Chelativorans sp. AA-79: one gene and its partner. The protein of the gene in region 2 interacts with the protein of the main gene of each other region in a pairwise test. Links are inferred from orthologs where the notes say so. Each region holds a gene or a part of one and is shown on either strand. Other genes may lie near its edges.

Region 1 (3,282 bases), 2.2 Mb from region 2 along the record:
CTTCCAGGTGATGGCGGAGCCCGTCTCGACCTGGGTCCAGGAGATCTTGGAGTTCTTGCCGCGGCAGTCGCCACGCTTGGTGACGAAGTTGTAGATGCCGCCCTTGCCTTCCTTGTCGCCCGGATACCAGTTCTGCACCGTCGAGTACTTGATCTCGGCGTCGTCGAGCGCAATCAGCTCGACCACGGCCGCGTGCAGCTGGTTCTCGTCGCGCTGCGGCGCCGTGCAGCCTTCCAGATAGGAGACGTAGGCGCCCTCGTCGGCGATGATCAGCGTGCGCTCGAACTGGCCCGTGTTCTTTTCGTTGATGCGGAAATAGGTGGAAAGCTCCATCGGGCAGCGCACGCCCTTCGGCACATAGACGAAGGAGCCGTCGGTGAAGACCGCGGAATTGAGCGTGGCATAGAAATTGTCGGTCGGCGGCACCACCGAGCCCAGATATTTGCGTACCAGTTCGGGGTGCTCGCGGATCGCCTCCGAGATCGAGCAGAAGATGACGCCGGCCTTGGCCAGTTCCTTCTTGAAGGTCGTCACGACCGAAATGGAATCGAAGACGGCATCGACCGCCACCCGACCCGAGGAATAGACATTGTCGCTCGGCTCCGCCTCGCCGTCGCCGGGTTTGCGCACACCGGCCAGGATTTCCTGCTCTTTCAGCGGAATGCCCAGCTTTTCGTAGGTCCGCAGGAGTTCGGGATCCACCTCGTCGAGCGAAGTCGGCCCGGCCTGGAGCTTGGGGGCGGAATAGTAATGGATGTCCTGGAAATCGATCTTCGGGTAGCTGACGCGCGCCCAGCTCGGCTCCTCCATCGTGAGCCAGCGGCGGTAGGCGTTGAGGCGCCACTCGGTCATCCACTCCGGCTCGCCCTTCTTGGCCGAGATGAAGCGGATGATGTCCTCGTTGAGGCCCTTGGGCGCCTTGTCGCTTTCGATGAGCGTCTCGAACCCGTATTTGTACTGGTCCACATCGATCAATCGGACCTGATCGATTGTCTCCTGCACTGCAGGCATCAGCGTTTCTCCATCCATGCCGGAGTCAAGGTCCGGCCGTTTTGCAATTCTGGCAGCTTATGCCGGTATTTAGGGAATCCGCGTGCCGAATTCACCCATGCGATCACAAAATATGTGTCATTTACTCCATTTTTCTCCCGGTGTTCGCGGCACCCCTTCGACCCTCACGCAGCGGCCGTGTTCGCCCGCCGGCGTGCGACAACCTTTTCCAGCGCGGCGGCGAAGGCGCTGATCTCCTCTTCCGTCGTCGCCGGCCCGATGGAGACGCGAAGCGCTCCCGCCTGGTCTCCGAAACCCATGGCCTGCAGCACATGACTCGGCCCCACCTTGCCCGAGGAACAGGCCGAACCCGCCGAAAGCGCGATGCCCGCCAGATCGAAGGCGATCTGCGCCGTCTCCGCCTTCATCTCGGGGATCGAGAAGAACACGGTGTTGGGCAGGCGCGGAGCCTCCCGGCCATAAATCACCGCGTCGGGCACGAGATCGCGGATGACCGCCTCCAGGCGCTCGCGCAGCGCCTGCGTCTCGCCCATGCGTGCCAGCGCCGACATCCCTTCCCGTGCAGCGGCGCCGAATCCCGCAATGGCCGCGACATTCTCCGTTCCGGCACGGTGGCCCTTCTCCTGGCCGCCGCCCGTCACCAGTGCGCAGGGCATCATGAGATCGGATGCGCCCACGACGGCGCCAACGCCCTTCGGGCCGCCTATCTTGTGCGAGGAAAGAATGAGAAAGTCTGCGTATCCAAATGAAATGTCGAACGAAATTCTTCCTGCCGCCTGAACGGCATCAAGGATCGTAACCCCGCCGGCCTTCTTCACCAGCGCGCCGATCTCCTCGATCGGCTGGATCACGCCGGTCTCGTTGTTCGCCACATGGGTCGCAACGAGCGGCAGGCCACGCGCGCCGTCATGGGCGGCAAGCGCGCGTTCGAGCGCGGCAAGGTCGATGCGCCCGTCCGGCCCCACCGGGACCCGCTCCACCGCCTCCGGGGGGAAGCGGCCGCCGGAGAGCATGCAGGGATGATCGGCCGCGCTTACATAGAGGCGCGAAAAACCGAGCGGCGCCCGCCCCATGGTCCAGTCCGGCGAGAGCAGCATGGTCGCGGCTTCCGTCGCGCCCGAGGTGAAGACCACATGCGCCGGCTCGCCGTTCACGAGTGCCGCCACATCGCGCCTCGCCTCCTCCACGACGCGCCGCGCCGTGCGGCCCTCCATATGCACGGAGGAGGGGTTCGCCGCATCGAGCGCCTCGATCACGGCGCGCCGCGCAGCATCCGTCAGCGGCGCCGTGGCGTTGTAATCGAGGTAGATGCGCGGTGCAGCCATATCCATCCGTTATGCCTTCTGCCACAATTGTCGCGGGGAAGGCGTTATTTCCTTGAAGTTCCAAGGCAAGCCGTCCTATCTACGCGGCTGCCGACGGGCGACATAGGCCGCCCAGTTTTGAACAGTTCTAAAGTAGCTTCTATGGAGGCAAAGGCCCCGCGTCAAGGCCTGCCGCGCACCGCCGACCGGCTACGCGGTTGTTGGCAAGGGGTCAAGGTGGAGTAAGAATGCCCGAGGTAATCTTTACCGGCCCGGCCGGACGTCTCGAAGGCCGGTATCAGCCGTCGAAGGAGAAGAATGCGCCGATTGCGCTCATCCTGCACCCGCATCCGCAGTTCGGCGGCACGATGAACAACAAGATCATCTATGATCTTTTCTATATGTTCCAGCAGCGTGGCTTCACGACACTGCGGTTCAATTTCCGCGGCATCGGGCGGAGTCAGGGGGCTTTCGACCACGGCACGGGCGAGCTCTCGGACGCCGCCGCCGCGCTCGACTGGGTGCAGTCGCTGCATCCCGATTCCAAGAACTGCTGGGTCGCCGGCTATTCCTTCGGCGCCTGGATCGGCATGCAGCTTCTGATGCGCCGGCCGGAGATCGAGGGTTTCATCTCCATCGCCCCGCAGCCGAACATCTATGATTTCTCCTTCCTCGCGCCCTGCCCGTCCTCGGGTCTCATCATCCATGGCAGCGCCGATCGCGTGGCGCCGCCCGCAGATGTGCAGACCCTGGTGGACAAGCTGCAGTCGCAGAAGGGCATTACCATAACGCAGAATACGATCCCCGACGCGAACCACTTCTTCACCAATGCATCAGATGTATTGATCGAAGAATGCGCGGAGTATCTCGATCGACGGCTCAGAGGAGAACTCGCCGAGCCCCGCCCGAAACGCCTAAGATGAAGCATCGGATCCGCCGTTAAGCGAACTATAGCCTTGAAGGGACA
Region 2 (7,650 bases):
TTCATCGTTGAAGTCGTATGCCGGGTTGTGGAGGCCGGCACTGTCCCCGTTCCCGACGAAGATGAAGGCGCCGGGGCGGGCCTCGAGCATGTAGGAGAAGTCTTCCCCGCCCATCATGGGAGGCATGTCCGTGAACACATTGGCAGCGCCCGCCACCTCGCTCGCCACGCTTCCAGCGAACCCCGTCTCCTCGGGATGGTTCACCGTCACAGGATAGTTCGGGTCGTATTCGACGCTCACGCTCGCTCCGCCGGCGTCGGCGATTCCCCGGCAGATGGCATGAAGCCGCTCTTCGGCAAGCGCGCTTACCTCCCTCTTCAAGGTGCGGATCGTGCCCGCCAGTTCCACCTTGTCGGGGATGATGTTGTGCGCGTCGCCGCCATGGACCTTCGTCACCGAAACCACCACCGATTCCAGCGGATCGATCGAGCGCGCGGCGATGGTCTGCAGGCCGAGCACGATCTGCGCCGCCATCACCACCGGATCCACCGTCCTGTGGGGCATGGCGGCATGCCCGCCTTTGCCGTGGACAGTGATGGCGAACTCCGCCGTGGACGCCATGATCGGCCCCGGGCGGATGCCGAACTGCCCCACCGGCAGGCCCGGCAGGTTGTGCATGCCGAAGACGCGGGTGATCCCGAAGCGCTCCATCATGCCGTCCTTCACCATCTCGTTACCACCGCCGCCGCCTTCCTCCGCGGGCTGGAAGATCACCGCCACGGTACCCGCGAAATTGCGCGTTTCGGCGAGGTACTTCGCCGCTCCGAGCAGCATCGCCGTGTGCCCGTCATGCCCGCAGGCATGCATGCGCCCAGGCATGGCGGAGGCGTAGGGCTTGCCGGTCGCCTCTTGCAGGGGGAGCGCATCCATGTCCGCGCGCAGCCCGACGCACGGCCCCTCGCCGCGGCTGCCGCGGATGATACCGACCACGCCCGTTCGCCCGATCCCCGTGGCCACCTCATCGCAGCCGAACCTCTCGAGCTTTTCCCGCACGAACGCAGCGGTCTCATGGACGTCGAAGAGGATTTCCGGCCTGCGGTGCAGATCACGGCGCCACTCCCTGATCTCTGCATGAAGCTCTGCTGCGCGGTTAACGATCGGCATGAAAAACTCTTTCCCTGTGCTTGCGGTCGGCGAGAAGTTTAGAAACAATGAATCAGCGATCGCGCCACGATAACGACAAATTGCGTTGGCTATCGCGGCAAGCGGTTGGAAAATCCGCGGTGAACGGTAATTTCCTCGCGCATTTTTCGGATATCCGCAACAGGCGCGCAACATGGAATTGGACGCATGCGGCATTGGCGACACAAACCGATCATTCTGGCCGCGACGCTCTTCGCGTTGCTCCTCGGTCTTCCGGCACATGCCGGCCCCTTTGTTCTCCTCGACGTCGGCAGCGGCCGGGTTCTGGCCCATGAGGATGCCTTCCAGCGCTGGTATCCCGCCTCGCTCACCAAGCTGATGACGGCCTATGTGGTCTTCCGCGCTCTCGAATCCGGCGCGGTTCAGCTCAATTCGCCCGTGCGCATCACGCAGAACGCCGCAAAGGAGCCGCCCAGCAAGATCGGTTATCCGCAAGGTTCGGTGCTGACGCTCGACAACGCGCTGAAGATCTTCCTCGTGATGTCGGCCAACGACGTCACCACGGCGGTAGCCGAAAGCGTCGGCGGCTCGGAGGAGGCATTCGTCGCACGGATGAACGGGGAAGCACGCCGCCTGGGAATGACGGATACCCGCTTCATCAACGCCCATGGCCTGCCCGGGCCGTCGCAGTATACCACGGCGCGAGACCTTGCCATCCTGGTGCGCGCGCTGCGCACCGAATTTCCCCGGTATGCCGGCTATTTCTCCATCGAAGGCGTGCGCAACGGCGAATCCGTCAAGGAGAACACCAATTTCCTGATCGGCCGGTTCGATGGCGCCGACGGAATGAAGACGGGCTATATCTGCTCGTCCGGCTTCAATCTGGTGGCCACCGCAACGCGTGGCCGGCGAACGCTGGCAGCCATCGTCCTGGGGGCGCACTCGCAGGTGGAGCGAGCGGAGCTGGCCGCGGAGTTGCTTGCCCGCGGCTTCAAGGCACCCGGTCTCGGCGGGCCCAACATCGCCAGCCTCCGCCCGTCGGGCCAGACCACGGCGGCCGTTGCGGATATACGAGGCGAGATCTGCACGCAGGAGGCCGTTGAGCAGCGCATGAAGGAGCGCGACGACCAAGGCCGCTTCGTGCTCACCTCGCCCCATGTCCATCCCATGCAGCGCGAGCCGCGCGTCGTCGCCGTCGGCCTTGGCGGCGCGATGGGCGAGGAACCGGCCAAGCCGCGCTATGCCGATGTGCCGATCCCGACACCGCGCCCCGACTACACGCCTCAGCCGGTCGCCGTGCAGCAGGGCGGCTGACGTCTTGGAACCGACGCCGACCGTTGCACTCGTCGTGCTCACCGGATTTCTGGGCTCCGGCAAGACGACGCTGCTCAACCGCCTGCTGAAGACCCCGTCGCTGGCTCATACGGCCGTCGTCATCAACGAGTTCGGCGAGGTAGCGATCGATCACCTTCTGGTGGAGCAGGCGGCGGACGGCATCGTCGAAATCGGCGGCGGCTGCCTTTGCTGCACCGTTCGCGGCGAGCTCGTGGACACGCTCCTCTCCCTCACGGAGCGCCGGCCGGCGCTGGATCGCGTCGTTGTGGAAACGAGCGGGCTCGCCGATCCCGTGCCCATGCTCCAGTCGATCATCGCCCATCCGACGCTTTCGCGTCGCTACAGGCTCGAATGCGTGGTCACGATTGTCGACGCCATGCATGGAGCAGCCACTCTGGATGCCTATGAGGAGGCACGGCAACAGGTAACTTTGGCCGACCAGATCGTTGTTTCCAAAGCCGATCTGGCGGTGGAGGAGGACCGGCGGGCGCTCATGACCCGGCTTTCGGCCCTCAACAGCAGTGCCGAGCTTCTCGACAGCCGCCACCCGGCCGTCGTCGAGTGCCTGCTTCGCCCCGCTCTCGACCGGGTGAAGCCCGGTCTACCGGGCGCAGATCACCACGGGCACGATCACGACGGACATGATCATCACCACGATGACTTCCGCAGCGTCTCGCTCAGCTATGACGGCCCTTTGCCGGCTTCCGCGATCGAGAATTTCCTGGACCTGCTGACCACGCAGCAGGGCGAAGAGATCCTGCGGATAAAAGGGCTGGCCGAGACCTCCGAGAACCCGGGCCGCCCCCTCCTGATCCAGGGCGCGCAGAAACTCCTGCATCCACCAGAGCTCCTGGGTGCCTGGCCCGATGGCACGCGAGGCACGCGCATCGTCGTGATCGGCCGTGCTCTAGACACCGACTATGTGCGCCGCCTCTTCGCCGCCTTTACGGGCCAGACGGCGATCGATACTCCCGATCGCGCCGCCCTTGAACGCAACCCGCTTTCGATCCCGGGGATCAGGCGTTAACCTGCCGGCGGCGGTTTCCGACCTTGATCGAGGTCAAGGTGCGGCCTCTCGACGTCAACCACCGCGCTCGATGAGGAAGCGGTGCCCGCCGGATACGGTTTCCGTCTCCACCAGGGGGTGCTTCTCATTATTGCAGAAGGCCGGAATGTCGATGACGGCCAGAGGGTCCGTCGTTTCGACCCAGAGGCGTTCTCCGGGCTTCATGCCCGCCAGGCGCTTTTTGGCCTTCAGCACTGGCAAGGGGCAGTTGAGCCCCCTGAGGTCGTAAACATCCGACATGCGTCCTTGGGAACTCACTTGCGGAACATGTTCCAGAGGCGGCTCATCCGGCCCTGCTCCGGCTCGGGAGCGGTTTCCGGTTGCGCGGCAGCAGCGGCGGGACGATTCGGATTGGGTGCCGGCGCTGGTGTGGAGCCGGTGGTGAGTGGGGTCGCACCGACTTGCATCTGCGTCTCCGTCACCGCACCGTTCGCCTCTGCGGCCGCCGTCGCGGCTTCCTGCTCCGCTGGCGGCTGTTCGGCCGCGGCGGTCGCCTGCGTGGCCGGGGCCGGGCGTGGGGGCGGCGCATACGCGGTGACGGGCGCCGATTCCGGTGCCTTTTGCTTCGCCACCATCACCGGTGTCAGGGACGGCGGCTCGGGCGTGACCCTCTCGCCACGGGCGCGGCGGCGGCTCCAGTCGGCAACGAGCTTGGCCTCCTCGAGGCCGGCGATCGTGGGCTTCGGCTGCTGCTTGCTCCACTTCCAGGCCGCCTGGGAGACGGCGAGGTCCTGTTTCTTCTTATAGGCCTGATAGGCCGTCAGCAGCGCCTGCGGCTGGGTGGAGGGCGGACAGGCCTGCGTCGGTTCGAAGCTGTAGCCGTCGGCCGCGACGCGGTTGAAGACATAGCGCCGTTCGCAGACATCCACCTTGGGCGGGGACTTGGTGATCTCGAAATGGTCATAGCCTTCCTTCAGCATCTGCCAGAAGGGATAGTTCGGATCGTCGCGGTAGCGTGCCATGTTTTCCGGCGTCATGCGGAAGGGGAAGGCCTGGAGCTGGAACGCCTGCTGACCGCCGCGGAAGGCGTCCCGCGCGAAGGCGTAGATCTCCTCCACCTGCTCGTCGGTCATGGAATAACAGCCGGCGGAAGAACAGGCACCATGCACCATCAGATGCTGGCCCGTTCGACCGTTCGCCTGGTCATAGGCATTCGGAAAACCGACGTTGAACGAGAGATGATAGCTGGAATTCGGGTTCATCTGCTGCGGCCGGACGGTATAGAATCCCTCCGGCGCCTGCCGGTCACCCTCCGTGTATTTCGGACCGAGCTTGCCGGACCACTTGCAGATGTCGTAGCTCGCGATGCGGTCGTAGCGCCCGTCCCGTTTCTGCTTCCAGACCTCCAGCACACCCTCTTCCTTGAAGATGCGCATCATGATGGGCGAGTTCTTGCTCATCCCCTTGGCCTGCATGGCCTCTGTGACTTCCTGCGGCAGCTTGCGCTCGGCCTTGGGCGCGATGTCTTCCAGGGACCCGCTGCAGCCCGCGAGGATGAAGACCGGCAGAAGCACAGCACAAGCAAGACGGCTTTTCATGCGATGGTCTCGTTTTTGGGTCGCCATTCCCCTCTCCCGGCGGCAGGAGGCGGATATCTCCGCTACTAAAGACCGTTAGCCTTGACAAATCATTACCAGCCACGGCGCATTACGGCTTATCTTGAAGTGGGCGGCAAGGCAAGAATATGACGAACAACAGAATCTTGCTTGTTGGAGATAAGCGTGAGGGCTGAGGCCCGGACGGACCGGAACGATCGCTGGCGGCTTTAGAGCTGTCGACCGATGGCGAGGAATTTCTCCCGCCTGAGTTCGCGATAGTCGCCGCCAGCCTCGGTCAGGTCGCGGAACCCTTTTTCGATGGTCTCGCCAGCGGCCTGGATCACCGTCTCCGGCGAGCGGTGCGCGCCGCCCACGGGCTCGGGAATGATCCCGTCGATCACCTTCAGTTGCAGCAGATCCTGCGCGGTGATCTTCATATTGGTCGCCGCGTCCTTGGCGCGCGTGGAATCGTGCCACAGGATGGACGCAGCCCCCTCCGGCGAGATCACTGAATAGATGGAATGCTCCAGCATATAGACCAGATTGGCCGTGGCGATGGCGATCGCCCCGCCCGAGCCACCCTCGCCGATGATCAGGGCGACATTGGGCACCTTTAGGCCCAGGCATTTCGACGTGGACCGCGCGATCGCCTCGGCCTGCCCCCGCTCCTCCGCATCGATGCCCGGATAGGCGCCCGCCGTATCGACGAGACTGACCACCGGCACGCCGAAACGGTCGGCAAGATCCATCACCCGCACGGCCTTGCGATAGCCGTCCGGTCGGGCCATACCGAAATTGTGCTTCAGCCGGCTCTGGGTGTCGTTCCCTTTTTCCTGGCCTATGACGGCGATGGATTCACCGCGGAAGCGGGCAAAGCCGGCGACCACCGCCTCGTCCTCGCCGAAAGCGCGGTCGCCGGCGAGCGGCGTGAAGTCCGTGAAGAGCGCGCGCACATAGTCCATGCAGTGCGGCCGGTCAGGGTGACGGGCCACCTGCGCCTTCTGCCAAGGCGTCAGCGCCCTGTAGATGTCGCGCAGGGCATCCTTGGAGCGCCGCTCGAGCCGCGCGATCTCTTCACCAACGTCGACGGCCTCGCCGCTTTCGGTAAGCTTCTTGAGTTCGAGGATCTTGCCTTCGAGATCGGCGACCGGCTTTTCGAAATCGAGATAGTTATACATTCACCCGCCAAAAAATCGGACACGAGACACTGCGGTTTTGAGCACAAACGGCGAGGCCGCCGCTAAAATCGTGGTTTCACATAGCGGCCATGGCGCTAGTCGGCAAGCGGGTGGTGCTTCTGCACCAGTTCCTGCAGCCTCTTTTCGAGCACATGGGTATAGATCTGCGTGGTAGAGATGTCCGCATGGCCTAGGAGCTGCTGGACGGCCCTGAGATCCGCACCGTTTTGCAGAAGATGGCTTGCGAAGGCATGGCGCAGCACGTGCGGCGAGATCTTCGCGGCGGATATGCCCGCCCGCGCCGCCAGCCCCTTGAGCTCGCGCGCAAAGACCTGGCGGGGCAGGTGGCCGCTCGCGGACGCGGCCGGGAAAAGCCACGGGCTTTCCGCGAAGGCGGGATGCCGCGCCCGCTCCCGGACCCAGTGCGCCACGGCTTGCCGCGCCTTGGCTGAAAGCGGCACGATGCGTTCCTTGCCCCCTTTTCCCCGAACCGCGAAGAACCGTTCGTCCCTGAGCGCGACGCGGAGCGGCAGTGTCACAAGTTCCGAGACGCGCAGGCCGGAGGCATAGAGCATCTCGAGCAGCGTCGAGAGGCGCTGCGCGGCAAGGCGCTCCGGCGTGCCTTCGGACGCTGCGCGCGCCTCCTCCGCGGCCCGGTCGAGAAGAGCAAGCATCTGCTCCTCGCTCAGTGTCTTGGGCAGCGGGCGGCCTTTCTTCGGGCTGTCCAGCACGCCTGTCGGATCGTCGCCGCGCAAACCTTCCGCATAGAGGAATTTGAAGAACTGCCTGAGGGAGGAAAGCTTCCGCGCCTGCGTCGTGGGAGCAAAGCCGCGCCCGGCGATATCCGCGAGATAGGCGCGGATGCCCGCTGCGCTCGCATCCGCCAGCCCCAATCCGCCCGCGGTCATGAACACATCCGCGTCTTCGAGATCGCGCCGATAGGAGGCGAGCGTGTTGTCGCTTGCTCCGCGCTCGGCCGCCATCATCTCCAGAAACGCTTCGATCTTCGTTCCGCTCGCCATGAACCTTCGCCGCCATTGATGAGCCGTCCCGCCGATGATCGCAACAGAATGGAAAGAAACTGACAACGGATCGGGACTAGCGTTGCTCGAGTCGTTCCGGCGGGATAGGCACGATCATTTCCGTCCGCTTCGGCTCCACGAAGGTGGCCAGCGCATACATGGCGGCATAGAGGAGTGCCGCGAGGATCGCGATCGTCGTGAGAAGCCGAAAAAGTGTAGGCATACCCAACCCGTGTTGAAGCTCACGCTTATGTCGCGCGGCACCCGGCAATGCAAGGCCGTGGGGGTTGCGCTTGACGTAACTTGGTTTTCGTGTCGAAAGCTGTTGGATGATGCCGGTCGACAACACCTACTCCACTGCGAACTTGCCGGACGCCCGCGCCGTACTTGCGCGGCTCGGGCGGCGCAGCATCGTGTTCGTCGGCCTG

The links. Proteins that work in one complex are often made in the same cells at the same time.
Region 1: the proteins of PVE73_RS03720 (region 2) and PVE73_RS14310 interact in binary tests that used the Escherichia coli proteins (3 or more experiments, as listed by UniProt). The link is inferred for Chelativorans sp. AA-79 from one-to-one orthologs.

The regions. Positions count from the first base shown.
Region 1 is NZ_CP120361.1:2,934,550-2,937,831, forward strand. Bases 257-3,083 are described here. They hold PVE73_RS14310 (cysteine desulfurase family protein), read right to left. Parts: upstream 2,337-3,083; coding sequence 1,176-2,336; downstream 257-1,175. Other genes in these bases: sufB (Fe-S cluster assembly protein SufB), read right to left, coding at 257-1,011; PVE73_RS14315 (alpha/beta hydrolase), read left to right, coding at 2,564-3,083. Outside these bases: more of sufB, read right to left, coding at 1-256; more of PVE73_RS14315, read left to right, coding at 3,084-3,238. UniProt on the Escherichia coli protein: Master enzyme that delivers sulfur to a number of partners involved in Fe-S cluster assembly, tRNA modification or cofactor biosynthesis. Catalyzes the removal of elemental sulfur from cysteine to produce alanine.
Region 2 is NZ_CP120361.1:723,160-730,809, reverse strand. What follows is about bases 2,113-4,993. They hold PVE73_RS03720 (sulfurtransferase TusA family protein), read right to left. Parts: upstream 3,725-4,993; coding sequence 3,500-3,724; downstream 2,113-3,499. Other genes in these bases: PVE73_RS03715 (murein L,D-transpeptidase family protein), read right to left, coding at 3,739-4,993; PVE73_RS03725 (GTP-binding protein), read left to right, coding at 2,402-3,445; PVE73_RS03730 (D-alanyl-D-alanine carboxypeptidase family protein), read left to right, coding at 2,113-2,397. Outside these bases: PVE73_RS03735 (M20 aminoacylase family protein), read right to left, coding at 1-1,104; more of PVE73_RS03730, read left to right, coding at 1,291-2,112; more of PVE73_RS03715, read right to left, coding at 4,994-5,022; PVE73_RS03710 (acetyl-CoA carboxylase carboxyltransferase subunit alpha), read right to left, coding at 5,250-6,200; PVE73_RS03705 (site-specific tyrosine recombinase XerD), read right to left, coding at 6,296-7,222; PVE73_RS03700 (histidine kinase), read right to left, coding at 7,299-7,445; PVE73_RS03695 (shikimate kinase), read left to right, coding at 7,555-7,650. UniProt on the Escherichia coli protein: Sulfur carrier protein involved in sulfur trafficking in the cell. Part of a sulfur-relay system required for 2-thiolation during synthesis of 2-thiouridine of the modified wobble base 5-methylaminomethyl-2-thiouridine (mnm(5)s(2)U) in tRNA.